Regions from separate parts of the Bradyrhizobium zhengyangense genome, predicted to be linked through region 1. Evidence: predicted binding sites of a transcription regulator. Region 1 holds the regulator's gene; each other region holds the start of a gene.
What was found. The regulator PhoB, encoded in region 1, activates phosphate uptake and scavenging genes when phosphate is short. The targets are predictions, from matches to a motif close to TGTCATNNANCTGTCAT.
Positions count from the first base shown of each region.

Region 2: the regulator PhoB is predicted to act here: its motif matches at 2,520-2,536, upstream of L6639_RS17245 (YdcH family protein).
Region 3: the regulator PhoB is predicted to act here: its motif matches at 2,157-2,173, upstream of L6639_RS13415 (glycerophosphodiester phosphodiesterase family protein).
Region 4: the regulator PhoB is predicted to act here: its motif matches at 5,857-5,873, upstream of phnC (phosphonate ABC transporter ATP-binding protein).

Region 1 is NZ_JAKLTZ010000006.1:326,257-333,445, forward strand. It holds gene L6639_RS24375 (aspartate aminotransferase family protein) at 1-546, opposite strand, end outside; gene L6639_RS24380 (GcrA family cell cycle regulator) at 1,013-1,525, shown strand; gene phoB (phosphate regulon transcriptional regulator PhoB) at 1,630-2,337, opposite strand; gene phoU (phosphate signaling complex protein PhoU) at 2,352-3,068, opposite strand; gene pstB (phosphate ABC transporter ATP-binding protein PstB) at 3,080-3,901, opposite strand; gene pstA (phosphate ABC transporter permease PstA) at 3,898-4,743, opposite strand; gene pstC (phosphate ABC transporter permease subunit PstC) at 4,745-5,734, opposite strand; gene pstS (phosphate ABC transporter substrate-binding protein PstS) at 5,884-6,897, opposite strand; gene L6639_RS24415 (ATP-binding protein) at 7,048-7,189, opposite strand, start outside.
Region 2 is NZ_JAKLTZ010000004.1:356,190-363,378, reverse strand. It holds gene L6639_RS17275 (5-(carboxyamino)imidazole ribonucleotide synthase) at 1-40, opposite strand, end outside; gene purE (5-(carboxyamino)imidazole ribonucleotide mutase) at 37-525, opposite strand; gene L6639_RS17265 (GGDEF domain-containing protein) at 667-1,410, shown strand; gene L6639_RS17260 (hypothetical protein) at 1,471-1,722, opposite strand; gene L6639_RS17255 (hypothetical protein) at 1,746-1,952, opposite strand; gene L6639_RS17250 (YdcH family protein) at 2,086-2,292, opposite strand; gene L6639_RS17245 (YdcH family protein) at 2,622-2,804, shown strand; gene L6639_RS17240 (NAD(P)/FAD-dependent oxidoreductase) at 2,918-4,021, opposite strand; gene L6639_RS17235 (sensor domain-containing protein) at 4,230-6,908, shown strand; gene L6639_RS17230 (glycerol-3-phosphate dehydrogenase) at 6,948-7,189, shown strand, end outside.
Region 3 is NZ_JAKLTZ010000003.1:587,820-595,008, forward strand. It holds gene L6639_RS13405 (helix-turn-helix domain-containing protein) at 1-440, shown strand, start outside; gene adh (aldehyde dehydrogenase) at 576-2,093, shown strand; gene L6639_RS13415 (glycerophosphodiester phosphodiesterase family protein) at 2,240-3,622, shown strand; gene pdhA (pyruvate dehydrogenase (acetyl-transferring) E1 component subunit alpha) at 3,876-4,898, shown strand; gene L6639_RS13425 (pyruvate dehydrogenase complex E1 component subunit beta) at 4,928-6,310, shown strand; gene L6639_RS13430 (DUF5076 domain-containing protein) at 6,314-6,616, shown strand; gene L6639_RS13435 (nucleoside deaminase) at 6,619-7,071, shown strand; gene L6639_RS13440 (pyruvate dehydrogenase complex dihydrolipoamide acetyltransferase) at 7,134-7,189, shown strand, end outside.
Region 4 is NZ_JAKLTZ010000002.1:77,382-84,570, forward strand. It holds gene L6639_RS05625 (carbon-phosphorus lyase complex subunit) at 1-110, opposite strand, end outside; gene phnH (phosphonate C-P lyase system protein PhnH) at 114-722, opposite strand; gene phnG (phosphonate C-P lyase system protein PhnG) at 727-1,140, opposite strand; gene phnF (phosphonate metabolism transcriptional regulator PhnF) at 1,300-2,028, shown strand; gene phnE (phosphonate ABC transporter, permease protein PhnE) at 2,163-3,008, opposite strand; gene phnE (phosphonate ABC transporter, permease protein PhnE) at 3,005-3,889, opposite strand; gene phnD (phosphonate ABC transporter substrate-binding protein) at 3,961-4,890, opposite strand; gene phnC (phosphonate ABC transporter ATP-binding protein) at 4,948-5,757, opposite strand; gene L6639_RS05665 (LbetaH domain-containing protein) at 5,933-6,589, shown strand; gene L6639_RS05670 (alpha-D-ribose 1-methylphosphonate 5-triphosphate diphosphatase) at 6,586-7,189, shown strand, end outside.

The sequences.
Region 1 (7,189 bases):
GATGCCGGCGGTGTGCGGGCCGATCGCCTTCTTCACGGCCTCGATGTCGCCATGCGGGATCTGGTCGAAGCCGTCCATCGGCGGACCGAAGCCTTCGAGATATTTTGCCGAGCCGGTCGCGGCCAGCGTCGCCAGCGTGCGACCGTGGAAGGCGCCTTCGAAGGTGATGATGCGGTAACGCTCGGGATGGCCCTTGGAGAAGTGATGATGGCGGACCAGCTTGATCACGCCCTCCAGCGCCTCGGCGCCGGAATTGCAGAAGAACACGAAGTCCGCAAAGCTCTCGTTGCAGAGGCGCGCAGCGAGCTTCTCACCGTCAGGACTCTGGAACAGGTTCGACATGTGCCAGAGCTTCGTCGCCTGCTCCTGCAGCGCCTTGACCAGCGCGGGATGGGCATGGCCGAGCGCATTCACGGCAACGCCCGAGGTGAAATCGAGATAGCGGTCGCCATTGGTTGCGATCAACCAGACGCCTTCACCGCGCTCGAAACCGATGTCGGCCCTGGCGAAAACGGGGAGCAAATGCGGCGCTGCGCTGTTGGTCATGACGGTCTCTTTAGTGGTCACTCAGGGTGTTTCGGACGGCCTGAACGCGCCTTGCGCAGCGCGTCATTTAGCCCGGAAAACGAAACGTGCCGCCTTTTAAGGGCGGCACGCGCAACTATCTTATGCTTGGCACCACGGGTGTCAATGCCGCCCGGAAAGCCCCAGGAAACGCTGATTCCGTAGTCTTGCGGTGCTAAATTTACGGGATTTTCGCCACGGAACATGTGGAAGCGAGTCGGCGGACTCTTGCGCGTGAGTCACGCCATATTGTAGCGTTTGGCTTGTCAGATACGACATCTCGTGCAGCGGTTCTGATCCCTTAAGTCCTCATGTACCGGCGTAAACGTTCGGGCGCATCTGGTGCGCCCGGCGAGCCTTAAGGGATTCTGGCGGCACGGGTTTTTCGAAGCTTAGGCATTCGTCGTGAGGCCCCAGGATGGCTGGCGCCGGCGAAGGAAAGGGTGCAATGACGGTTTTGACCTGGTCAGATGATCGCGTCGAGCAGCTGAAAAAGCTCTGGGAGGCCGGACTTTCGGCCAGCCAGATCGCCGCTGAGCTTGGTAACGTGACCCGCAACGCCGTGATCGGCAAGGTGCACAGGCTCGGCCTGTCCGGCCGCGCCAAGAGCCCCTCGTCAGCAGCTCCCCGGCCGCGCAAGGCGCGTCCAGCGCAGCACATGATGCGGGTGAGCCGCCCCATCGCACGCGGCAACACCGCGCTGGCGCAGGCCTTCGAGGTCGAGGTCGAGGCCGAGCCTGTTACCTACGACAACGTGGTGCCGATGAGCCAGCGGCTCTCGCTGCTCGAATTGAACGAAGCCACCTGCCACTGGCCGGTCGGCGATCCCTCGAGCCCGGATTTCTTCTTCTGCGGCGGCAAGGCGCTCTCCGGCCTGCCCTACTGCGCCCAGCACTCGCGGGTGGCCTATCAACCGGCGGCCGATCGCCGTCGTGCGCCGGCCAAGCCGAGCACGCGCTGAGCCCAGCTCTAGACGACATCGTCCCGGTACGGACCGGGACGATCGAGACGTAAAAAAGCGCGCCACAAGGCGCGCTTTTTTATTTTGCTTGCTTGCAGCCGCCGTTACGTCTGCTCGGCCTTCGCAAAGCGATCGTCGAGCGCATAGCCTGCGCCGCGGACGGTGCGGATCGGGTCTTGCTCGCGACCGAGATTGAGCAGCTTGCGCAGGCGGCCGATATGCACGTCGACGGTGCGTTCATCGATATAAATGTCGCGCCCCCAGACGCTGTCGAGCAGCTGCTCGCGCGAGAACACGCGGCCGGGATGCTCCAGGAAGAACTCCAGCAGACGATATTCGGTCGGGCCGAGATCGATCGGCCGGCCCGAGCGCGCCACGCGGCGCTTCTCGCGATCGAGCTCGATGTCGCCGAAGGCGAGCACGGTCGCAAGCCGCTCGGGGCTGGCGCGCCGCAGCAGGCCCTTCACGCGCGCGAGCAGCTCGGGCACCGAGAACGGCTTGACTATGTAATCGTCGGCGCCGGTCGCAAGGCCCCTTACCCGCTCGCTCTCCTCGCCACGCGCGGTGAGCATGATGATCGGAAGCTGCTTCGTATCGGAGCGTGCGCGCAGCCGGCGGCACAGCTCGATACCTGATAGTCCCGGCAGCATCCAGTCGAGCACGATCAGATCGGGGATGTGCTCCTTGAGGCGGGTGTCGGCATCGTCGCCGCGCATCACCGTCTCGACGTCATAGCCGTCGCCTTCGAGGTTGTAGCGGAGAAGCTCGGTGAGAGCTTCCTCGTCCTCAACAACCATAATGCGTGCGCCCATGGGCTCGTCGCTCCTTAAGTATTCGGGATCGTCGTGGCGAAGGTCGTCATGTCGCCCTTCGGCCGCTTGTCGGTGATGGCCTGGCCTTCGATCATGTAGAACACGGTCTCGGCGATGTTGGTGGCATGGTCGCCGATCCGTTCGATGTTCTTGGCGCAGAACATCAGATGGATGCAGAACGAGATGTTGCGCGGATCCTCCATCATGTAGGTGAGGAGTTCGCGGAACAGCGAGGTGCAGATGGCGTCGACCTCTTCGTCGCCCTTCCACACCGTCATCGCCGCCGGCAGATCATGCGCGGCGTAGGCGTCCAGCACCGACTTGACCTGCTGCTGCACGAGGTCGGTCATGTGTTCGAGGCCGCGGAACAGTTTGAGCGGATGGAAATCCGTCTCCAGCGCCGCGACGCGCTTGCCCATGTTCTTGGCGAGGTCGCCGATGCGCTCGAGGTCGGTTGCAACGCGCATGGCACCGACGATCTCGCGCAGATCGACCGCCATCGGCTGGCGGCGTGCGATGGTGAGCACGGCGCGCTCCTCGATCTTCTTCTGGAGCGCGTCGAGCTCGGCGTCGATGGTGACGACGCGCTGGCCAAGCGCGACGTCGCGGCGGATCAGCGCATCGACGGAATCGACGATCATGCGCTCGGCGATGCCCCCCATCTCGGCGACGAGGCGCGTGAGCTCCTGGAGGTCGGTGTCGAAGGCTTTTGCGGTATGTTCAGAACCCATGTCCTGTCTCCTCAGCCGAACCGGCCGGTGATGTAATCCTGCGTACGCCGGTCGGACGGCGACGTGAAGATCTTGCTGGTGTCGTCGAACTCGATCAGCTCGCCGAGATACATGAAGGCGGTCTTGTCGGAGACACGGGCCGCCTGCTGCATGTTGTGGGTGACGATCGCGATCGTGTAGTTCTCGGACAGTTCCTGGATCAGCTCCTCGACCTTGGCGGTCGAGATCGGATCAAGCGCCGAGCAGGGCTCGTCGAACAAGATCACTTCAGGCCGCACCGCGACGGTGCGGGCGATGCAGAGGCGCTGCTGCTGGCCGCCCGAGAGCGACAGGCCGGAGGCGTTGAGCTTGTCCTTGACCTCGTTCCACAGCGCGCCGCCGCGCAGCGCCTTCTCGACGCGATCGTCCATCTCGGACTTCGAGATCTTCTCGTAGAGGCGGATGCCGAAGGCGATGTTCTCGTAGATCGTCATCGGGAACGGCGTCGGCTTCTGGAACACCATGCCGACGCGGGCGCGCAGCAAATTGAGGTCCAGCTTGGGGTCAAGGATGTTGGTCTGGTCCAGCATCAGCTGACCGGTGACGCGCTGGCCGGGATAGAGGTCGTACATCCGGTTGAAGATGCGCAGCAGGGTCGACTTGCCGCAGCCCGACGGGCCGATGAAGGCCGTGACGCGGTTGGTGCCGAGCGCCAGATTGATGTTCTTCAGCGCGTGGTGCTCGCCGTAATAGAAGTTGAGGTTGCGCACCGTCACCTTGGCCGGGGCTTCCGGCAGCGGCTGTTGCGACGCCAAATGAGCGTTCGAACTCACGGATACGGAAAGGTCGGTCATTTTGCAGTCCTCTCGGCGCCGAGAATGCGCGCGCCAATGTTCAGGGCAAGCACGGTGAGGGTGATCAACAGCGCACCGCTCCAGGCGAGCTGCTTCCAATAGGCGTAGGGGCTCTGGACGAAATTGTTGATGGTCACCGGCAGGTTCGCCATCGTCTTGTTCAGGCCGAGGCTGAAGAACTGGTTCGACAGCGCGGTGAAGAGCAGCGGCGCGGTCTCGCCGGCGACGCGGGCGGTGGCGAGCAGCACGCCGGTGATAAGACCGGAGCGGGCCGCGCGGTAGGCGATCCGCTTGATCACCAGCGAGCGCGGCAGGCCGAGCGCGGAAGCCGCCTCGCGCAGCGCGTTGGGCACCAGCAGCAACATGTCCTCGGTCGTGCGCAGCACCACCGGGATCACGATGACGGCCAGCGCGAGCGAACCTGCGATCGCCGAGAAACCGCGCATCGGTACCACTACTGCGCCGTAGATGAACAAGCCGATGATGATCGAAGGCGCCGACAGCAGGATGTCGTTGATGAAGCGGATCACCGAGGTCAGCTTGTCGTTGCGGCCGTACTCGGCGAGATAGGTGCCGGCGAACAGGCCGAGCGGCGCGCCGATGCCGACGCCGATCACGGTCATGATCAGCGAGCCGACGATAGCGTTGCGGAGGCCGCCTTCGGTCGAGCCCGGAGGCGGGGTATCAGCAACGAACAGGTCGAGGCTGAGGCCGGCCACGCCGTTATAGAGCAGCGTGATCAGGATCAGCGCGAGCCAGGTGACGCCGAAGGCGGCGGCACCGACGCAGAGCCCGCGAATGACGATGTCCTTGCGGCGGCGGCGTGCGTAAATCGGGTTCATGTTACTTCCCCGCCTTCTTTTCCAGGCGCAGCAGCATCAGCCTGGCGCCGGCGAGCACGAAGAACGTCAGCACGAACAGCAACAGGCCGAGTAGGATCAGGCCGGACTGGTGCAGGCCGTCGCTCTCGGCGAATTCGGATGCGATCGCCGCCGAGATCGTGGTGCCCGGCGCGAAGATCGATGACGAGATGCGGAACGAGTTGCCGATGATGAAGGTCACGGCCATGGTCTCGCCGAGGGCGCGCCCCAGGGCCAGCATGACACCGCCGATGATGCCGACGCGGGTGTAGGGGATCACGACGCTGCGGACGACTTCCCAGGTGGTGCAGCCGACGCCGTAGGCGGCCTCTTTCAGCACCGGCGGCACGGTCTTGAACACGTCGACCGAGATCGAGGTGATGAAGGGCAGCACCATGATCGCGAGGATCAGCGCGGCGTTGAACAGGCTGAGATAGGACGGGGGACCTGCGAAGATCGCGCCCAGGACCGGGATGCCGTCGAAGATCTTGATCATGACGGGCTGGAAGGTGTTGGCCAGGAACGGCCCCAGTACGAAGAAGCCCCACATGCCGTAGATGATCGAGGGAATGCCCGCGAGCAACTCGATGGCCATGCCGATCGGACGGCGCAGCCATTGCGGGCACAGCTCGGTGAGGAAGATCGCAATGCCGAGACCGACGGGAATGGCGATCAGCATCGCGATGAAGGAGGTGACGAGCGTGCCGTACATCGGTCCGAGCGCGCCGAGTACGGGCGGATCCGCCGACGGGGCCCAGCGCTGCGTCCACAGGAATGCGAAGCCGTATTCCTTCATCGCCGGGACGGCGCCGATGATCAGCGAGATGATGATGCCGCCGAGAATGAGGAGAACCGAAATCGCGCTGAGGCGCGTGATCCAGTAGAAGGTGACGTCGCCGAGCTTGAACGCGCTCAAAGCCTTGGCGCGATCATACGGACCGGCGGCATCAATCACATTGCTCTCGACAGCCATATCTGCCACGCCGATCCCCTGTACCAATGATATACGCTTCTGGTTGATCTCGCGCCCCGGACACAGCGCAAAGTCAGTCCGGGACCGAAACGTCGTATGGCGCGCAATGCGGCCATTGGAGGCCGCACTGCGTCCAGAGAGCAAAGAGCCTAGCTCTTGATGTCGGCCGACCAGGTCTTCTCGATCAGCTTCACGACGTTGTCGGGCATCGGGATGTAGTCGAGCTCTTCGGCAGACTTCGCACCCTTTTCAAAGGCGAACTTGAAGAACTTCAGCGCTTCCTGCGACGCGGCCTTGTCGGTGGCGTCCTTGTGCATCAGCACGAAAGTCGTCGCGACGATCGGCCAGGACTTGTCGCCGGGCTGGTCGGTGAGGATCAGGTAGTAGCCCGGAGCGCTGGTCCAGTCGGCGTTGGACGCGGCGGCCTGGAACGCCTCGTTGGTCGCGTCGACGGTCTTGCCGGCCTTGTTGACCATCTTGGTGTAGGTCAGCTTGTTCTGCTTGGCATAGGCGTATTCGACGTAGCCGACCGAATTCTTGGTCTGGGCGATATTGCCGGCAACGCCTTCGTTGCCCTTGGCGCCGACGCCAACCGGCCACTCGACGGCGGTGCCCTCACCGACCTTGCTCTTCCAGTCGGCGCTGGTCTTGGACAGATAGTTGGTGAAGTTGAAGGTGGTGCCCGAACCGTCCGCGCGGTGAACGACCGAGATCGCATCCGACGGCAGCTTGGCATTCGGGTTCAGCTTCTTGATCGCAGCGTCGTCCCACTTGGTGATCTTGCCGATGAAGATGTCGGCGAGGGTGGCGCCGTCGAGGACGAGTTCGCCGGCCTTCACGCCTTCAATGTTAACGACCGGGACGATACCGCCCATGACCATCGGCCACTGGGCGAAGCCGTCCTTCACGAGTTGATCCGCCTTCAACGGAGCGTCGGTCGCGCCGAAGGTCACGGTCTTGGCCTGGATCTGCTTGATGCCGGCACCGGAACCGATCGACTGGTAGTTAACGCCGTTGCCCGATTCCTTCTTGTAAGCGTCGGCCCACTTGGAAAGGACGGGGAAAATGAAGGTCGAGCCGGCGCCGGTGATGTCGGCGGCGAAAGCCGTCGTCGTCGTTGCGGCGACCAAGCCGGCAGCGACGATAGTCTTGAGGAAATTCATGCTGGTCTCCATACAGGGGAGCGAAGCGCCATCCGCGCCCGATCGCGCTCCCCGTGCCGCCCCTTTAGGAGCGGTCGGCTGAGCTTTTACGAAGGTTTCGTGACAGTCGGATGACGGCACTAAGCGATTGAAATCACTTTGCTTTATCGCCTAAACTAAAGTCTTAGCCTGGGGGAAACAGGCGGTGAACGTCGCACCCTGCTTGGGCACGCTTTCGATTAAAAGACGGCCGCGGTGACGGTTAAGAATATGTTTCACCAGCGATAATCCGAGTCCCGTGCCGCCCTGCAAG
Region 2 (7,189 bases), on a different contig from region 1:
TGTCGCCGGGCTTCAGCTTCACCTGCTTTGCGTCAGTCACGCCTTGTCCTCCGGGCGCTCGGCAACCGCCTCGGTCTGTGCCTTGCGCCAGGCGGCGAGGCGATCGGACAGCGCTGGATCGGACAGCGCCAGCACGGCGGCCGCAAGCAGCGCCGCGTTGATCGCGCCGGCCTTGCCGATCGCGAGCGTGCCGACCGGAATGCCGGCCGGCATCTGAACGATCGAATAGAGCGAATCGATGCCCTTCAGCGTCCTGGACTCGACGGGGACGCCGAAGACAGGCAGTTCCGTCAGGGCTGCGGCCATGCCGGGCAGGTGCGCGGCCCCGCCGGCGCCGGCGATGATGACCTTGAAGCCTTCCGCCTTGGCGCCCTTGGCGAAGGTAAACAGCCGGTCGGGGGTGCGGTGAGCTGAAACGATGCGGGTGTCGGAGGCGACACCAAGCGCTGCGAGCGTGTCGGCGGCATGCCGCATCGTCTCCCAGTCCGACTGGCTTCCCATGATGATGGCGATCGGCGCTGTCATGACGTCAATTGTGCTCGAAAAACAGAAAGATAGGCCAGATTAACGGTTCCGGCCGGCGGCTCGCAAGGCGGTGGCAAGGAGAAGGGAATGCACTATCCTGTCTTGGTGAATCCCCGCAAGCCTTCATTGAGCAGGATGCCCATGAAGAAACCAAAAAGGGCGACCGCTGCGAAGGCCAAAAAGGGCCGGAAAACCAGCGGTAGCCGAACGAAAGTCGTACCCAAGCGGCCTGCGGCGCCGCGCCGCGCGTCCCGGGCCGGCGCTGCCAAGACGGCGACCAAGATGACCGGCAATGCAGCGAGCAAGGACAGCAGCACGGCGACCATCCGCGGCCTGCGGACCAAGCTCACCCAGGCGCTGCGGCGCGTCGCCGAGCTCGAGGCGGCGGCCGACACGGATTTCCTACTCGACATTCCCAACCGGCGCGGTTTCGAGCGCGAGCTCCAGCGCGCCATCGCCTACATGAAGCGCTACCGCGCCAGCGGCGCGCTGATCGTGCTCGACGTCGACCGGCTGAAGCCGATCAACGATTCCTTCGGCCATGCCGCCGGCGATGAGGTGCTCAAGGCGATAGCCAGCACGCTGACGCGACAGATCCGGGCGTCCGACGTGGTCGGCCGTCTCGGTGGCGACGAGTTCGCATTGCTGTTGTGGAATCTCAGTGAGACTGACGCCAAGGCGAAGGCGGCCATCTTCGAGCAGGCGATCGACGATTTGTCCTTCACCTTTCGCGGCCAGCATGTGACGGCGGGCGCCTCCGCCGGTGTTGCGCTGCTCGGTGCGCAGTCCGATGCTGCCCGCGCGCTGGAGGAGGCTGATGCTGCCATGTATGTGCGCAAAGCGCACCGGCGGCACGAGCCGCGGATCAGGCTTGTGAGCAGCTGAGCATGATCCGGAAAAGTGTGCAGCGCCTTTCCGAAGAGATCATGCTCAAGAAATAAAACCTTACAGCGTGGCGAGATCTTCCGGCACGTTGCCGAATTTGCGCAGCAGCGTGGCATCGCCGAACTCACCGGTCATGGGATCGCCGCTGCGGCTGAACGCGACTGCGCCGATATGGCCGGTGCCGCGCGCCAGGGCCTCGGCGCGTCGTAGCGCAGCGGTCGAGCTCTGGCATTCCTCAGCAGTGCCGGCGACAGGCGATCCGTCGGCATCGATCAGGAAGGGCATTGCAACGTAATAGGTCACGTCTGACATGGCGTTGCTCCAATGGTGGGGTCTTAAGCCGCGCTGCTCCTGCTGCGCGAAGCCTCCGGGATGCAGCCGGCCGTAACAGCCGCCTGCAATTCCTCCAGCGCCGCTTCCAGATATTCGTTGGCCATGATCAGCGCCTTGATGGTGCTGCGCAGGTTGCCGTCGCACATCGCGATCGCCTGGTCGCAGGCCTGTTCATAATGGCTGTTGTCGAGAAGGGCGGGGGCTGACATCGGCGGTGTCCTTGCTGTCCTTGGGCGGTTTGCTTTGGGCATTTCCGGGGGGCGTCGGGGATAGGATTAATGTTCCTCTTTTGTTCTTTTTGAGTCAAGTGGATTCACGTTGCGGCAATGCACGGCCACCGGATCAGGCGATGATGTCGGGGGTAATCTGGTCTTCGATGAATGCGATACGGTCTCGCAACAACAGCTTGCGCTTCTTCAGGCGCTGTAACCGCAATAGGTCGGGGGCAGGCGATTGATGCAGTGCATCGATCGCCGCGTCGAGATCTCGGTGTTCCTGCTGCAACCGGGTGAGCTCGGCTTCGAGTTCACGCTCGTCTTCATGGGTCATGTCTGCGGTGGCCGAAAAACCGATAGGCTTGAGATTAAGGCTGTGGATGCCATGTGGAAATTATCGTCCTTGCGCGGCGTGATCGCAAGCGATCTGCGACCTTCACGCACCGCTCTCTCGCAAGATATTTCGACGATTCGCGGGCGCGTGGCGCAAGCACCTTGATATCATGGATTTTTCGACGCGTGGTTCCTTACTCACGCTTCATTACATATGAATTTTCAAAAATGACGGTGCGACGACGGATACATATCGACAGAACGAATCGGTGATGTACACTTCCTCGTCCGGATCGAATCCAAGGTTCACCCCTACCGAGGAGGTTTCGAATGACAATTCAGGCACATCTGGTTGAATTGGAACGGAAGCACAAAACTCTCGAAAACGAATTGCACGAAGCGCTCGTGCACCTTTCAACAGACGACCTGCAAATTGTTGAGTTGAAGCGCCGCAAGTTGATGGTCAAGGACCAGATTGAACGACTGAAGCAGACCGGCGACACGCTTCACTAGTAACCCCCGTAACAGCGTCAAGTTTGATCGTATCCTTTCAGGCAGGGACGAAAGCCTTTGCGCTCGTCCCTGCTGTAAGGTGCGCACCCGCGCGATCATCATCGCGCAGCGGGCTAGATTTCTGCGAGCTCCGCGACGTGGTCTGCGATCGCGAGCGATGATGTCAGTCCCGGCGATTCAATGCCGAACAGATTGATCAGTCCTGCGACGCCGTGATCGCGCGGCCCCTGCATCAGAAAATCCTGTGTTGCCACTGCCGGCGGTACGATCTTCGGGCGGATGCCCGAATAGCTCGGCATCAGCGCGCCATCGGGTAGCGTCGGCCAGTATTTGCGGATCGCCGGATAGAACCGCTCGGCGCGCGACGGATCGACCTCATAGTCGATCGTCTCGATCCATTCGACATCAGGGCCGAAGCGCGCCTGTCCCGCCATGTCCAGCGTCAGATGCACGCCAAGCCCACCGGGCTCGGGCACCGGGTAGATCAGGCGCGAAAACGGCGCGCGCGCATTGCAGCTGAAATAATTGCCCTTGGCGAGATAGGCCGGCGGAATCCGGTCGATCGGCATGCCGTCGATGTGGCGCGCCACCGATGTCGCCGACAATCCCGCGGCATTGACGAGCAGGCCGCATTGCAAGGCCATCGGCGCTTCGCCGCCGGCTTCGATCTCGATCACGCCCGCCTCCGCCTTGGCGCGGATCAGCGGCGTGTGAAACGCAAAGGCCGCGCCCGCTGCCTCGGCCTCGCCTTGCAGCGAGAGCATGTAGGCATGGCTGTCGATGATGCCTGTCGACGGCGACAGCAGCGCAGCGTCGCAGGCCAGTGCCGGCTCCAGCGCGCGCGCGGCCTCGCCTGAAAGCAGCTGCATGTCGAGCACGCCATTGGCCTCAGCATGCGCCTTGATCGATTGCAGCTTCTCGGTTTCCTTCGCATTGGTCGCGACGATCAGCTTGCCGCAATTCTTGTGTGGAATGCCGCGCTCGCCGCAATAGCGATACAGCGCTTGCTTGCCGCTGACGCACATGCGCGCCATCCAGCTTCCGGCACGGTAGTAAATCCCGGCATGGATCACTTCGCTGTTGCGTGAGGAGGTGACGGTGCCGATGGCCTCGGCTTCCTCGAGCACGATCACCTCGCGCCCCGCCTGGGCGAGCCTCCTTGCCACCGCGAGCCCGACCACGCCGGCTCCGATGACGACGCAATCGACCCTATCCATGGTGATGCAGAAGTCCCGCTGAAGGTGGTGCCGATGGCTCCGGTTTGCCCGGGAAACGCGCTGCGCGGGCGTTGTCCGTTAAGGAAGCATTTATCATGTCAGGGCAATTGCCGTATTTCACGTCACATTTTTCTGCTGGGCCTACAGGCGTTTACCCGATCCAAACCCGTGAAGCCAGACAATCCGCAGTTGAAATCGCGGGTGGCTGATGGCTGAGAAGAACTGGCAGGAAGGCAGCATGCTTCCGATTGCTGTGCAGGCCGTCGTGTGCCTGACCAGCGCGGTCGCGCCTTCGCGTGCCTATGCCAATAGCTTCATTTCGCCAAACCAGCTTGGCGATTTCGGCCCTAATCTGGTCTGGGAAGCCCTGATCGGGGGCGTTGTCATCTGCGCGTTCCTGGCGGCCATCGCGCTGTGGATCCATTCCGCGCTGCGCAGGAGCAACCGTTCGCAGCTGCGGCGCAACGCCTTCATCTCTTCGGCCATGAACAATCTCAACCAGGGCGTGGTGATGACGGATGCGCAGCGGCGCATCATCTTCTGCAACGACCGCTATCTCGAGATCTACGGCCTCGCGCGCTCGGACCTGTGGACCGGCATGACCGGCTACGACATCCTCGGGTTGCGGCGCAAGCGCGGCGTCCTCGGCGTCTCCGACGATGAGTTCTACGAGAAGGCGGCAAGTCACAACGGTCTGATCACCGAACTGCCCGATGGCCGCTCCATCCTGGTCAAGTATTTCGTGCTGCCCAATGGCGGCTCGGTGGCGACCCATCTCGACGTTAGCGAGCAGCGCGCACTGTCGCGGCAGCTCGCCTCGACCAAGCAGTTCCTGGAAACGGTGCTGGACAACGTGCCGGCTTGCGTCGCAGCGAAGAACATCGAGGACGGCCGCTATATCTTTGCCAACCGTGCCTATGAGCACTTCTGGGGGTTTTCGCGGGATCAGGTCGTCGGCAAGAATGCGCGTGAGCTGTTCGGCGCGACATCGGCCGATAGCATTGAGATGACCGACCGGGCCGCATTGCTGGCGCCGGAAGGACAATATCGCAACGAATTCGAGGTTGAGGTCGGGCGGGCCCGGCGCATGGTGGCCTCGATCCGGATCGTGGTCCGCAACGAAAGCAACAAGCCGCAATTCCTGCTGATCGTGTTCGAGGACATCACCGATCGGCAATCGCTGTCGATGGAGCTGGAGAGCACCAAGAAGTTCCTCGAGCTCGTGGTCGATAACATCCCCGTGGCGTTGATCGTGGAGCAGGTCAAGGACGGCCGCTACCTGCTCGCCAACCGCAGCGCCGAGACGATCCTGAACCGGAGGCGCGAGGAAGCGACCGGCCTGACCGCGGCCGACATCTTCAATGCCAAGGAAGCCAAGCTCATCATCGCGCGTGACGAGGCCGCGATCAAGAAACGCGGGATGATCACCGAGGAGCATCCGATCTCCACCAAGGACGGCCTGCGCCTGTTCCTGACCCGGCGCGCCACAGTGCTCAACGACGCCGGTGAGCCGCAATATCTGATCAAGACCCACGAGGACGTCACCAACCGCCGGCAGATCGAGTCGCGGATGGCGCACATGGCCTATCATGACGGCCTCACCGATTTGCCGAACCGCGCTGCCTTCCTTCAGGCGCTGACCCAGATGATCGAAGCCTGCGAAGGGACCGACGAGGAATTTGCGGTCCTTTGCGTCGATCTCGACGGCCTCAAGGAAGTCAACGACGTGTTCGGTCATGCGCTTGGCGACAAGCTGTTGATCGAGGTGGCCCAGCGACTGCAGGACACCGCACGCGGTGGCCTGGTGGCACGCCTGTCCGGCGACGAATTCGGCCTGATCATCGACGGCAAGCAGCCCGACGCAGGCCTTGCGCTGGCGCAGCAGCTTGGCGAGGCGCTCGCGCCGGAATTCCAGATCGACGGCCGCGCGGTCCGCGCCGGCATCACCACCGGCATGTCGGTCTTTCCGCACAACGGCCCCGATGGTGCCTCGCTGCTCGCCAATGCCGGCGCGGCCCTGTTCCGCGCCAAGCAGAAATCGCGCGGCACGATCAGCCTCTACCAGCCCGAGATGGACCAGCAGATCCGCGACCGCCGCGTGCTGCACCAGGACCTGTCGAAGGCGATCAAGAATGGCGAGCTTTCGCTTGCGTTCCAGCCGCAGGGCATCGCGCGCAACAGCGTCGCCGAGAGCGAGATCATCGGCTTCGAGGCGCTGGCGCGCTGGCAGCATCCGGTACGCGGCCAGGTCTCGCCGGCCGAATTCATCCCGATCGCGGAAGAAAGCGGCCTGATCGTCGAGATGGGCGAATGGATTCTCCGCGAGGTCTGCCGCGAGGCCGCGTCGTGGCCGAAACCAATGCAGGTCGCGGTCAATCTGTCGCCGGCGCAGTTCATGCACGGTGACGTGGTTGGTCTCGTCCATTCGATCCTGATCGAGACGGGGCTTGCGCCCGGCCGGCTCGAGCTGGAAATCACCGAGGGCGTGCTGATCGAGGACTTTGACCGCGGCCTGGCGCTGCTACGCCGCCTGAAGGCGCTGGGCGTCCGCATCTCCATGGACGATTTCGGCAGCGGCTATTCCTCGCTGAGCTATCTCCAGGCCTTCCCGTTCGACAAGATCAAGATCGATCGCGCCTTCATCATGAATCTCGGCCGCAACCCGCAATCGGCCGCGATCGTTCGCGCCGTGATCGATCTCGGCCACGGCCTCGAAATGTCCATCATCGCCGAGGGCGTCGAGACGATCGACCAGCTCGCTTTCCTCGCCAAGGAGGGCTGCGACGGCGTGCAGGGTTATCTGCTCGGCAAGCCGATGCCGATCGGAAAATATGCCGACCTCGTTGGCCGCGGCGAGGCCATGGAGCTTGCGCTCAAGACCGGCTAGTGATGTTGAGCGCTTACCTCGCTCCCTCTCGACGGTTTCATGGCGGATTACGACCTCGCGATCATCGGTGGCGGCCTGAACGGTGTCAGCCTCGCCCGCGATGCCGCCGGCCGCGGGCTGCGGGTGATCCTGATCGAGCAGGGTGATCTCGGCGGCGCTGCCTCATCGGCGACCCCTCGGCTGATCCATGGCGATCTGTCGGTGCTGGAGCGGCGCGGCTTCTGGCGCGTCCGCCGGGCACTGGCCGAGCGCCGGATTTGGCTTTGGATCGCGCCGCATCT
Region 3 (7,189 bases), on a different contig from region 1:
TCGATGTCTCCTCCTGCCGCGCCGACCGCACCGATGCGTTCTCCAGCCTGATCGCGCTGGCCGCGGGAGAGGCGGCGAGGCGCATCGAGGCTGATCTGTTTCGCCGGGCCTTCGCCCATGCCCGCATCGTGCTGACGCAAGGACCGGACGGCCAGTCCATCGGTCTCATCGCGGTCGATGCGGATGATCTCGTGATCGGTGCGACCCGCACCGCCCGGGTGGGACTCGGGATCGCGCCGGGCAGGGAGCTGCAGCCGGTTCCCGCGGCAGATCTGCTCGGCGGCGAACCCGCACAGGACCATCTCGCCGGCGGTCAGCGTGCGGTGCTGCAACGGGCGCTGCTCCGCGCCGGCGGCAATGTGTCGGCCGCCGCCAAGGCCCTCGGCGTCAGCCGCGCCACGCTGCACCGGAAGCTGAAGCGGTTCGAGCTGAAGCACTGACCTGTCGCAGTTCTGCGACAGGTCCACTCCGCCATCGCATCCCCCCGGGCTGACAGAAAACACGTCCCGCGAGATCGTTAGCGCAAGTCGTGAACACACGACGATTAGCGCAAACATCAACATCGGGAGTGATCAATGAACAAGGTGGAATTCCTCGGCGTGACCCAAAGTCCGTTCGCCGAACGCTACGACAATTTCATCGGCGGCAAGTTCGTCGCGCCGATCTCGGGCAAATATTTCGACAACGCCTCGCCGGTGACCGGCAAGGTCGTCTGCAAGATCGCGCGCTCCGAAGCGCAGGACGTCGAAGCGGCGCTCGACGCGGCCCATGCCGCCAAGGCCGCGTGGGGACGCACCAGCGTCGCCGAGCGCGCTGCGATCCTCAATCGCATCGCCGATCGCATGGAGGAGAATCTCGAGCGCCTCGCGGTCGCCGAGACCTGGGACAACGGCAAGCCGATCCGTGAGACCCGGGCCGCCGACCTGCCGCTCGCCATCGATCATTTCCGCTATTTCGCGGGCGTCGTCCGCGCCCAGGAAGGCTCGATCGGCGAGATCGACCACGACACCATCGCCTATCATTTCCACGAGCCGCTCGGCGTCGTCGGCCAGATCATTCCCTGGAACTTCCCGCTGCTGATGGCGTGCTGGAAGCTCGCGCCGGCGCTCGCTGCGGGCAATTGCGTGGTGTTGAAGCCCGCCGAGCAGACGCCGGCCTCAATCATGGTCTGGGCCGAGATCATCGGCGATCTCCTGCCGCCTGGTGTGCTCAACATCGTCAACGGCTTTGGCCTGGAGGCCGGCAAGCCGCTCGCCTCCAGCCCTCGCATTTCCAAGATCGCCTTCACCGGCGAGACCACGACGGGCCGGCTGATCATGCAATATGCCAGCCAGAACCTGATCCCCGTGACGCTCGAGCTCGGCGGCAAATCGCCGAACATCTTCTTCAAGGACGTCACCGCCGAGGACGACGACTTCTTCGACAAGGCGATCGAAGGCTTTGTCATGTTCGCGCTGAACCAGGGTGAGGTCTGCACCTGTCCGAGCCGGGCGCTCGTGCATGCGGACATCTACGATCGCTTCATGGACCGGGCGCTCAAGCGGGTGGCCGCCATCAAGCAGGGCGATCCGCGTGCAGCCGACACCATGATCGGTGCGCAGGCTTCCGGCGAGCAGCTCGCAAAAATCCTGTCCTATATCGACATCGGCAAGCAGGAGGGTGCCAAGGTCCTGGCCGGCGGCGGACGGGCCGAGCTCGGCGGCGACCTCTCGGGTGGCTTCTACGTCCAGCCGACGGTGTTCGAAGGCAACAACAAGATGCGGATCTTCCAGGAGGAGATCTTCGGACCCGTCGTCTCGGTCACGACCTTCAAGACCGATGACGAAGCGCTCGCGATTGCCAACGACACGCTCTATGGCCTCGGGGCCGGCGTCTGGAGCCGCGATGCCAACCGCTGCTACCGCTTCGGCCGCGCGATCCAGGCGGGCCGGGTCTGGACCAACTGCTACCACGCCTATCCCGCCCATGCCGCGTTCGGCGGCTACAAGCAGTCAGGCGTCGGTCGCGAGACCCACAAGATGATGCTCGATCACTACCAGCAGACCAAGAACCTCCTGGTCAGCTACAGCCCGAAGAAGCTCGGCTTCTTCTGATCGAGCAGGCACAGGCGGCGTCATGTCGGCGCCGCCTGTGCAGATCGGCGATCGCCGCCCCACCGTCATCCGTCTGTCAGATTGTTGAGACAAGACGACAGCCCGATCGCGACGACGCGATGCCAGGCACAGACGGAGGCGCGGCCATGACGACCAATCCCTTGCAGCGGAAGATACATGTCGGAGCGATGCTGCTCGGCGTGGCGGCCCTGGCGTCGCTTGCGCCGTCCCTGGCCTGCGCGCAGACCGCTCCGGCCAGCGCAAAACCCTTCCTGACCGTCGACGGAAAGGCGCCGCTGATTCTCGGACATCGCGGCGTGCCGGGCCTGGTGCCCGAAGAGACCGAGGCCTCGTACGATCTCGCTGCCGCGCTCGGAACCGACGCGCTCGAAGAGGATCTGCACCTCACCAAGGATTGCGTCCTGGTCGCGCGCCACAACCCCTGGCTGGCCGACAACACCAATGTCGCCGAAGTCGCGAAGACCAACCCTGTCGTCGCGGCACGCAAGCGCACGGTATCAGGTATGCGCGTCAAGGCTCCGGCCGCCGCCGGGACGCCCGTTGACTATCTCACGGATCTCACCAATCCCGCCGATCCCAAATCGGTGCTGAAGTCATTGATCGTCGACGGTGAGGATCACACCAACGACTGGTCGATCACCGATTTCACGATGGCCGAGCTGAAGCAATGGATCGGCGGGACCACCTATGACGCCGCCAACGAGCGGCCGAAGATCTTCAACGGCAAATTCCCCGTCATCAGCTTCCAGGACATCCTCGACATCGCCAAGGCCAAGAGCAAGGAGACCGGGCGTCCCATCCTGGTCTATCCGGAAACCAAGAACCCGACCTGGAACAATGCTCAGGCGATCGCAAACGGCTGCGGCGCGCCGGGCAGCCATCCGCTCGAGGATGCCCTGATCAAGATCATCAGCGACAACGGCCTCAACACCAAGGACGCGCCCATCTTCGTTCAGAGCTTCGAGCCCGGCAGCCTGAAATACATGCGCAGCCACGGCCTTCAGACCCGGCAGGTCCAGCTCATCGACGGCAATGGCATCGACTTCAAATCCGGCAAGGTGCTGCTCGACAACATCACCAATTCACGTCCGTTCGACTGGACGGTTGCAGGCGATGCGCGCCTGTACGATGCGATGCTGACGCCTGAGGGCCTGGCTGACATCAAGACCTATGCAGACGGCATCGGCCCGTGGAAAGCTTATATCGTTCCGCTGAAGGTCGCCTCGTGGAAGGACACCAAAGCCGACGGCACGCCCTACAAGGGATCGACACCGGAGGCTTCGACGCAGGAGGCGACCAGCCTGATTGCCGACGCGCACAAGCTCGGCCTGTTCGTCCACGTCTTCACGTTCCGTAACGAGAAGAAATATCTCGCGGCCGACTATCACGCCGATCCGGCCCAGGAATATCTCAAGTTCTTCCGTCTCGGTGTCGACGGCGTTTTCACCGACTTCACGCACACAGGCGTTGCCGCCCGTGCTGCGTATTTGCGCGAGTTGGGCTGGTAGCCCGACCGCTCGAATCGGACACGCATCGGGACGTCAGCGCCCGAGATATGCGTGTCCGATGTCGTTGCCTCATCTGCGTGCAGAGCTCTCGCAGGCGAGGAGCGAATGTTGCCTGATCAGCGCCAAAGGTTTTGCAAAATTTCGGCCACGTTGCAGTGCGGCATAATGAAAGTCGCGCCATGCCGCTGCGGTGCTTTCACACGCGATTGAGTTGGGTTAGAGAGGACCTAGATTTCTCTGACCCGGAATTCCAATGGCCGCACCCAAGAAAGCCGCCGCAAGCGCTGAGCAAGACAAAACCAACGGCGGTTCGCCCCCGGAGTTCACCAGGGAGCAGGAGCTGAAGGCGCTCCGCGACATGCTCCTGATCCGGCGGTTCGAGGAAAAGGCCGGCCAGCTCTATGGCATGGGTGCGATCGGCGGTTTCTGCCATCTCTATATCGGCCAGGAGGCCGTGGTAGTTGGTATGCAGATGGCCCTGAAGCAGGGCGATCAGGTCATCACCGGCTATCGCGACCACGGTCATATGCTTGCGACCGGCATGGACGCCAACGGCGTAATGGCCGAGCTCACGGGACGCCGCGGCGGCTATTCCAAGGGCAAGGGCGGCTCCATGCACATGTTTAGCAAGGAGAAGCACTTCTACGGCGGCCACGGCATCGTCGGTGCGCAGGTCTCGCTTGGCACTGGTCTCGCATTCGCTAACAGTTATCGCAGCAACGGCAATGTCAGCGTAACCTATTTCGGCGACGGCGCAGCCAACCAGGGCCAGGTCTATGAGAGCTTCAACATGGCGGAGCTCTGGAAGCTGCCGGTGATCTACGTCATCGAGAACAACCGCTACGCCATGGGCACTTCGGTCTCGCGCGCGTCGGCGCAGCAGGATTTCTCCAAGCGCGGCGTGTCCTTCAACATCCCCGGCAAGCAGGTCGACGGCATGGACGTCCGCGCCGTCAAGGCCGCGGGCGAAGAGGCGGCGGCCTGGTGCCGCGCCGGCAAGGGCCCCTTCATCCTGGAGATGCAGACCTACAGATATCGCGGCCATTCGATGTCCGACCCTGCAAAATACCGTACGCGCGAGGAGGTCGAGAAGGTCCGCCACGATCAGGATCCGATCGAGCAGGTACGCAACCGCCTGCTTGCGGCGAAGGTGAGCGAGGCTGACCTCAAGGCGATCGATGCCGAGGTGCGCGACATCGTCAACGCATCCGCCGACTTTGCCCAGCATGATCCCGAGCCGGATGCCGCCGAGCTCTGGACCGACGTTTACCGCTAAGACGCGCGCAAGCTTTCTTTGGAGTCGATATGCCAATTCAAGTGCTGATGCCCGCGTTGTCGCCCACGATGGAAAAGGGCAACCTCGCCAAATGGCTGAAAAAAGAGGGTGAGACGATCAAATCCGGCGACGTCATCGCCGAGATCGAGACCGACAAGGCCACCATGGAGGTCGAGGCGACCGATGAGGGCACGCTCGGCAAGATCCTGATCCCGGAAGGCACCGCCGACGTTGCCGTGAACACGCCGATCGCGACCATTTTGGCGGATGGCGAGAGCGCCGCCGATCTTGCAAAGGCGCCTGCACCGGCGGCGAAGGCCGCAGAGTCTGCACCGCCAGCCGCTGCCAAGGCCGAAGCGCCTGCGCCCAAGGCTGCACCTGCGCCACAGGCCGTCGCCGAGCCCGATCCCGAAGTGCCCGCCGGCACCGAGATGATCACCCAGACCATCCGCGAAGCGCTGCGCGACGCCATGGCCGAAGAAATGCGCCGCGACCCTGATGTGTTCGTGATGGGCGAAGAGGTCGCCGAATATCAGGGCGCCTACAAGGTGACGCAAGGCCTGCTGCAGGAGTTCGGCGCCAGACGCGTGATCGATACCCCGATCACCGAGCACGGCTTTGCCGGCGTCGGCGTCGGCGCTGCCATGACCGGGCTCAAGCCGGTCGTCGAGTTCATGACCTTCAACTTCGCCATGCAGGCGATCGACCAGATCATCAACTCCGCCGCCAAGACGCTCTACATGTCCGGCGGCCAGATGGGCTGCTCGATCGTGTTCCGCGGTCCGAACGGCGCAGCCGCGCGCGTTGCCGCCCAGCACAGCCAGGACTATTCGGCCTGGTATTCGAACGTCCCGGGTCTCAAGGTCGTCGCGCCGTTCTCGGCCGCGGACTACAAGGGCCTGCTCAAGGCCGCGATCCGCGATCCCAATCCGGTGATCTTCCTCGAGAACGAGGTGCTCTACGGTCACACCGGCGAGGTGCCGAAGCTCGACGATTTCATCGTTCCGATCGGCAAGGCGCGCATCGTGCGCGCGGGCAGCCATGTCTCGATCATCTCCTGGTCGAACGGCATGACCTATGCCCTGAAGGCCGCCGACGAGCTCGCCAAGGAAGGCATCGAGGCCGAGGTGATCGACCTGCGCACGCTGCGGCCGATGGACACCGAGACGATCATCAACTCCGTCAAGAAGACCGGCCGCGCCGTCACGGTGGAAGAGGGCTGGGCCCAGAGCGGCGTCGGCGCCGAGATCGCCGCGCGCATCATGGAGAACGCCTTCGATTATCTCGACGCGCCGGTTGCGCGCGTTGCCGGCAAGGACGTGCCGATGCCTTATGCCGCGAACCTGGAGAAGCTCGCGCTGCCCTCGGCGGCTGAGGTCGTCGAGGCCGCCAAAGCCGTCTGCTACAGGTAGACCATGGCGGGCCCGAAGGAGCAGCCACTGCCGCCCGACGTCATAACCCGCGACGATGCGGTCGAGATCCTGCGCGTTTTCGTGCTGGATGGCGGGCTGTCGATGGCATTCCAGCGCGCCTTCGAGGAGCCCGACATGTGGGGCCTGCTGCTGGTCGATCTCGCCCGCCACGCCGCGCGCGCCTATGCGCGCGAGAGCGAATACACCGAGGAGGACGCGCTGAACCGGATCCTCGACATGTTCCAGGCCGAGATCGAGCGTCCGACCGACACCGGCACCACGACGCCGCGCGGGAAGGGACACTGACCGTGGCGATTGAAGCGCACCATTACGATTTCATGCTGGAGGCGATCCGCGAGGCAGAGGCCTCGATCGCGCAAGGCGGTCTGCCGATCGGCGCCGTGCTGACGCGCGGCGACAGGATCATCGCCCGTGGCCACAACAACCGCGTGCAGGAGAACAATCCGATCCTGCACGGCGAGATGAGCTGCCTGCGTGAGGCCGGCGCGATCTCGTTCCACGACACCGTCATGTACACCACGCTGTCGCCATGTTCGATGTGTGCCGGCGCGCTCGCTCTGTTCAAGGTCAAGCTCGTGGTGATCGGCGAATCCGTCACCTTTGAGGGATCCAAGGACATTCTCGACAAGTTCGGGATTCCCTGGATCGACCTTGCCGACGATCGCTCCATCACCATGATGAAGAATTGGCGCTCCATCCCTGCCAATGAGCGCCTCTGGCAAGGCGACATCGGCAACTAAACCTGGTCTGTTCGTCTTCACTTTCGGGGACGACGTTTTGAGAAGTTCTTCGTGAGGTCAGCATGCCCATCAACATCCTGATGCCAGCTCTTTCGCCGACGATGGAGAAGGGCAACCT
Region 4 (7,189 bases), on a different contig from region 1:
ATCTGGTCGAGCGAGACTTCCGCAACGCTTTGGTCGCCGCGCCTGGCATTGGCGAGCAGGCGATGGGCGTTCTCGATGGCGCGTTCGCCGCCTTTGACTGCGACATACATGCATCAGCCTCCCTTGCTCATGACACGCGTGGTGCGCGGGATCGCAACCACGGCATCGTCGGCGACCAGCACCACGTCGATGCCGCGCGGAAACAGAGTCTCATTGAAGCGCAGCTGCTCGAACAAATCGAAAGGCTTGAACGCGGCCTGGAGCGTCGCGACGCCGTCGATGCCGGGGCCGCGGAGCTCGAAGTTTTGCCCCGAATCCAGGCTCTCGACCTGAAGGATGACGGTGGTCGAACGGTCTGGATATTCGTTGGTGCCCAGCGCGAAACGCTCGAGATTGGGCAGCAACACGCCGTCGCTGATCAGCGCGAAAGCCACGATGGAGCAATCATGGATCACCGGCGCACCGGTGTGGAATTTGAGCCACTTCAGGACGTCAGTGCTCTCAGCCATGCGCGCATCGAGCCAGAGCGGGGTGTCGTGATCGAACAGGGTCAGCGCGATCGCGGCAGTGCCGCGCATCATCGTTTCAGGTGTTCCCGCCATCGGCACGATGCGCTGGACCGCACCCGGCCGCGCCATCGCGTCCATGACCGAGCGAAAGGTCGATTGCGCCGACAACACCTTGTCGACGAACCCCGGCGGCAGTTCCGCAATCGTTGTCATGGCCTCACCCTTCACCGCGCACCATGGTGTAGAAATCAACCTTCGTCGCAGCGGTCTCTTCGGCCTGCTGCTTGCGTCTGACCATAAGCTGCTCGCGCAACGGTGCGATTACGTCGCGTTCGACGGCGGCGCCGAAGTCGCGCGACTGCACCAATGCGTCGCACAGGGCGATCAGCCGCGCCTTCTCGCTATTTCGCCCAAGCGTGTAGCCGAAACCAACCTCGCCGCTCGCAAGCCGCACCGCTGCGCGGGACACCGTGGCCTCACCGAGATTGAAAGGCGCGCCATCGCCGCCGACCCGGCCGCGCAGCATCACCAGACCATTCTCCGGTTCGCGTAAATCCTGATGACCAGGCAAGGAGATTGTGCGGAGACGGGCGGCGATCTCGCCCGCCTCCGCGTGCGCCAGCACGGCCATGGCGGCCTTGCGCTGGGCTTGCTGGGTGTTGTGTTGGCTCACCGAATCCACCGACTCTTGTCGAACTCAAGTTGTCTATGATAATAGACAACTTGATACGGAAGCGCCATGACTGTTTCGTGACAAACGTGTGATTTCCGGGCTAGGCTGGCCGCCGACATGAGTATGCAGGACACCGCCTCTTCAGGCGTCGCGCTGTGGCGCCTCGTTGCCGACGGCATCGAGCGCGGCATCGCCGACGGCCGTTTTGCCGCCGGCGACAAATTGCCGGGCGAGATGGAGATCGCGGAAACTTATCGCGTCAACAGGCACACCGTGCGGCGCGCGCTCGCAGCCCTTGCCGAGCGCGGCATCGTGCGCGCCGAGCGCGGCAGCGGAACCTATGTCGAGGCGCAGAAGCTCGCCTATCCCTTGCGCTCGCGCACGCGCTTCTCGGAGATCGTCGGCGCCGAAGGCCGCGAGCCGCATGGCCGCCTGATTGAGGCGTCAGAGGATGTCGCAACCCGCGAACTGGCGCGCGAACTGGGTTTGAAGACCGGCGCGCCGCTGGTGCGGATCGAGGCCATCCGCCTCGCCGATCGCACGCCGATCTGCGTCTCCACGACCTGGCTGTCGGCGGAGCGGTTTCCAGGCGCCGGCACGGTGTTTTCAGCCACGCGCTCGATGACGAAGATGCTCGAGCATTACGGGATCCGCGACTATCGCCGCGGTGCGACCAGGATCACCGCCGGCATCATCGATGCGACCGATGCCGCGCGGCTCGACCTGCCGCTCGGGCGGCCGATCCTGGTGGTCGACGCGACGGACCTCGATCTCGAGGGCAAGCCGCTGGTGACGAAGCATTCGCGCTTTGCGGCGGAGCGGGTAGAGTTTCTGGTCGAGCCGTAGGGCCGGCCGCTCTCTCCACGAAAACGGTGCCGCAGGCTGGGCAAAGGCGCTCTTGCGCCGGTGCCCACGATCTTTCCATGATTCGAGAGAAGTGGTGGGCACGCTCCGCTTTGCCCACCCTACGGCACCTGCGCTTAGGCGACGGCCCTTCGTCCAATGATCGCAAACCGCAGCTTGCCCGAGATGAAATCGATCGCGGCAACGGCGACCAGGATCATCAGGATCAGGAACGACACCTTCTGCCATTCCAGCACGCGAATCTGCTCAGCGAGCTGGAGGCCGATGCCGCCGGCGCCGACGATGCCGATGATGGTGGCCGAGCGCGTGTTCGACTCGATGAAATACAGCACCTGGCCGGCGATGACAGGCAGCACCTGCGGCAGCAGTCCGAAACGGATCTCGTGCAGCGCGCTGCCGCCGGAGGCACGGATCCCCTCGACCTGCCTCTGGTCGGCGCCTTCGATCGCTTCCGAGAACAGTTTTCCGAATGCGCCGAAATCCGACACCGCGATGGCGAGCACGCCGGCGAACGGACCGAGCCCGACGACGTTGATCCAGACCAGCGCCCAGATCAACGTGTCGACGCCGCGGATCGAATCAAGGAACCGCCGCACTGGAAAGCGGACGATGTGAGGCACGATATTGCGGGCGGCCAGCAGGCTGACCGGCAGCGCGAGGAGGGCGGCAAGCGTGGTGCCGAGCAACGCGATAGAGAGCGTCTCGCCCAGCGCCTGCAGATAGAGCGGCAGCGACGAGCCGGGATCAGGCGGCATCATCATCATGCTGATCCAGCCGAGCTGGCTCAGCCCCGTGATGAAACGCGACGGCGAGAAATCGAGATCGACCAGGCCGAACACGAAGATCGCAAGCGCCGCGACGAGCATCGACGGCGTCGCCAGGCGCGCCGATGCCGGACGGTTGAAGACATCGGGATAGCGCGCGCGGAGCTCCGCGGTGTCGACGTCCTGCGGCTTGCTCAATTCCGCGCCTCCTTGCCGAACAGGTGGGCGCGCACCCAGCCGGTGGTGATGTCGATCAGGAAGACCGTGACGATGATGGTCACAAGGATGGCGCTGACGTCGGAGTAGTAGAATTTTCTGATAGCGACGATCAGCTCCTGCCCGATGCCGCCGGCGCCGACAAAGCCCATCACCGAGGCCTCGCGCACATTGATCTCGAAACGCAGCAGCGCGTAGCTGGCATAGCCCGCGGAGACCTGCGGCAGGATCGCAAAGCGCATGCAGGAGATCCAGCTCGCGCCGGTCGAGCGGATGCCTTCGACCGGCTTCATGTCGGCGTTCTCGACGATCTCGGAAAACTGCTTGCCGAGAGCGCCGGTGGAGTGGATCGCGATCGCGAGCACGCCCGCCACCGGACCGAGGCCGAAGGCCATGACGAAGATCAGCGCGAAGACGATACCTGGCACCGTGCGGGCGAATTCCAGCAGGCGCCGGACGGTGAAGCGCAACCAGGGCGCGGGCGAGGTGTTCTCAGCGGAGAAGAAATTCAGCAGGAAGGCGAGAACGGCGCCGATCAGCGTCCCGACATAGGAGATCAGCAGCGTCTCGCCGAGCAGCTTCAGCCATTTGCGCAGGCCCCAGAACCATTCGCCAAAATTGGTCCAGACCCGCTGGCCGCTGTCGAGGGTGAGGATACGGTCGAAATAGCTGATGAAGTTGCCGAAATAAGTGAAGAAAGTACGCAAGTTCACTTCGGCGCCGATCGACGCCACGATCAGCGCGGCAACGAAGACGGCGAAGCCCGCCAGCAGGCGCAAGCGCTTGCGCGCGAGCGCCTTGCTATACGCGGCGTTCAGGGCAGCGAGTTGCTGCTCGGGAAGGATCGAAACCGCAACCGTCATCGAGAATACGGGTCCATCAAGAAAAAGAGCCGGGTCCATCGCCCCGGCTCCAGTGCGTCGTCCCGACGAGCTCAGGACGCCTTCTTACGCAGATTGTCGACGAACTTAATCAGCTCGATGGTCTTGTTGTAATCGTCGTTGGCGACCGGCTCCCACGGCTTGTTCTTGCCGTCGGAGAGCTTCTTGAACGCCTCGGGGTCCTTGGTCGCCGCGTCGATGAAGGCCTTCTTGATCGCTGCCTTCATGTCTTCAGGCAGATCGCTGAGATAGGCATAGGGCGAGTTGATGATGAGGTCGGACTTCACGATGATGCGGAAGTCCTCCTTCTTCATCACGGCGCCATCGGGCGACTTCACCATGCCCTTGTTGAGCATGCGAGTCAGGTTGGAATCATCGTCGGCGTTCCACCAATTGGCGGCGACGTCGACGGTGCCCTGGGCGAGAGCAAGAACCGCGTTCTCGTGGCTGCCGGTGAAGACGACCTTGGAGAAGTAAGCGTCCGGATCGATCCCCATCGCGTTCAGCTTGAAGCGGGGCATGTTGTTGCCCGAGGTCGAGTTCGGGTCGACCAGGCCGAGATTCTTGCCCTTGAGATCCTCGATCTTCTGGTACGGAGACTTCGCCAGCACGTAGAATACCGAGTAGTAACCCTTCGAGCCGTCAGAGTTGACGTCGATGACGAAAGCGTCGGTCTTGACGCCGGTGAGACGGGCACGCGCGAAGGAAGCCGGACCGTAATAGCCGATGTGGATGTTGCCGGCGCGCTGGCCTTCGATGAGGGCGGCGTAGTCATTGGCGACGCGCAGCGTCACCTTCACGCCGAGCTCCTTCGACAGATAGTTGATGAAGGGGCCATAACGCTCGGTCACGCCCGAGCCGTTCTCGGCCGGAATGGCGGCGAAGGTGATCTCCGGATATTTCGTCTTCCAGTCTTCGGCGGAAGCGGATCCGGCAAAGGTCAGTGCGGCGGCGCCGGCAAGAATGAGTCTGCGAGTGATCATATTAGTCCTCTTCCCAGGTTGAGGTCGGTTGAAGCGAAAGTAGCGATGCGGAGCCGCTCAGGCCGCCGCTGCCGTTCCGAGTGCCGGGACGGCCTCGGGCGCCGGGGCGGATGTGCCGCCCATGACATCGGCGGCTTCGAGGTCGTAGAGCTCACGCGCGACAAGGTCAGTCAGCGCGGACGGCGCGCCGTCGAACACCACCCGGCCCGCTGCCATACCGATCAGGCGATCGCAATAGCTGCGCGCCAGGTCGAGCGAATGCAGGTTGCAAAGCACGGTGATGCCGAAATGCTTGTTGATGCGCAGCAGCGCATCCATGACGATCTTGGTGTTGCGCGGATCGAGCGAGGCAATCGGTTCATCGGCGAGGATAATGTCGGGCTGCTGTACCAGCGCCCGCGCGATCGCGACGCGCTGTTGCTGGCCGCCGGAGAGCTGGTCGGCGCGCTGGGCGGCCAGCGCGGCGATATCGAACTGTTCGAGGGCCGACATGGCGAGCGCCTTGTCCTGCTCGGGCCAGATCTGCGACAGGGAACGCCAGGCCGGCATGGTGGCGAGGCGTCCCATCAGCACATTAGTCAGCACGTCCAGCCGGCCGACCAGATTGAACTGTTGAAAGATCATCGCCGATCGCGCCCGCCACTGCCGCAACTCCTTGCCGCGCAGCGCCGTCACGTCGAGGCCGTCGAACAGGATGCGGCCTTGCGTCGGCGTCACCAGACGATTGATGGTTCGCAATAGCGTCGACTTGCCGGCGCCGGAGCGCCCGATCACGCCGACGAAGCCGCCGGGGGAGATTTGAAACGAAGCCTCGTCCACCGCGGCTTTTGCGCCGAAGCAGCACGTCAGACCTTCAACCACCAGCATGCAGGGCTCCAGAGTAGCTGGAGCCCACCGCTATCCTCGGCGGTTGACACTTGTGTGACATGCACAATGCGGTGCGGCGATCCTACACACTTCATCCCCTGTCATCGCATCGTCATGATGATGTCATCAAGCCACTCGAAGACGAGCGCCCCGCCCTCGAACGTCCGGATGCAACATGGCCAAGGTGCTATCGGTCGAGCCGACCATCGATCCTTCGGCGAAGCTGCACGTGGTCAGGCTCGGCGCCTATACCGAGGTCGGAGCGCGCACCATCCTTCACGAGGTGGTGATGGGGGATTACTCCTACGTCGTCAACGACGCGCAGATCACCTACACCACCATCGGAAAGTTCTGCTCGATCGCGGCGATGACGCGCATCAATCCCGGCAACCACCCGATGCACCGCGCCACGCAGGCACATTTCACCTACCGCTCCAGTGCCTATTTTCCGGGCGAGAGCGACGACCACGAGTTCTTCGACTGGCGGCGCCAGCATCACGTTCACATCGGCCACGACGTCTGGATCGGCCATGGGGCGGTGGTGCTGCCGGGCCGCAACATCGGCACCGGCGCGGTCATCGCGGCCGGTGCCATCGTCACCAAGGACGTGCCGGCCTATACCATTGTCGCCGGCAATCCGGCGCGCATCTTGCGGCGACGGTTCTCGGAGGAGGTTGCCGGACGGCTCGCCAAGCTGGCATGGTGGGATTGGGATCACGACAAATTGCGTGACGCGCTGCCCAATTTCCGCAAGCTCGCAATTGAAGATTTCCTGTCGGCATACGAAGCAGAAGCAAGTTCCTCTTCCAGCAAACGAAGCGCGGTCGCGTGACAGACATTTTCATCGAGGGTGGCCGGACCCTGATTGGCTCCGAGCTTGCCGAAACATCGCTCACCACATTCGGAACCGATATTGCGCAGATCGATGCACCTCGCGGCCGCGCGCTCATGGCGATCGACGCGCGCAATTTGCTGGTGCTGCCCGGCATCGTCGACCTGCATGGCGATGCCTTCGAGCGGCAGATGATGCCGCGCGCCGGCGTCGATTTCCCGATCGACGTCGCGCTAGCCGATACCGACCGCCAGGTCATCGGCAACGGCATCACCACAGTCTTCCATGCCACCACCTGGTCGTGGGAGCCGGGCCTGCGCAGCGGCGACAATGCCAGGCGCCTACTCGAGGCGATCGAGCGGCAGCGTCCTCACTTCGCCGCCGACACCCGTTTCCATCTGCGGCACGAGACCTACAATCTCGATGCGGAGGCCGAGATAAGACAGTGGCTGGCCGAGGGCCGCGTCGACCTGTTCGCCTTCAACGACCACATGGACGGGGTCGTTGCCGACATCTCGAATCCACGCAAGCGCAACCGCATGGTGGAGCGCACTGGCCTGTCGAGCGAGGATTTCGACCAGCTCGTCGCGCATATCGTCT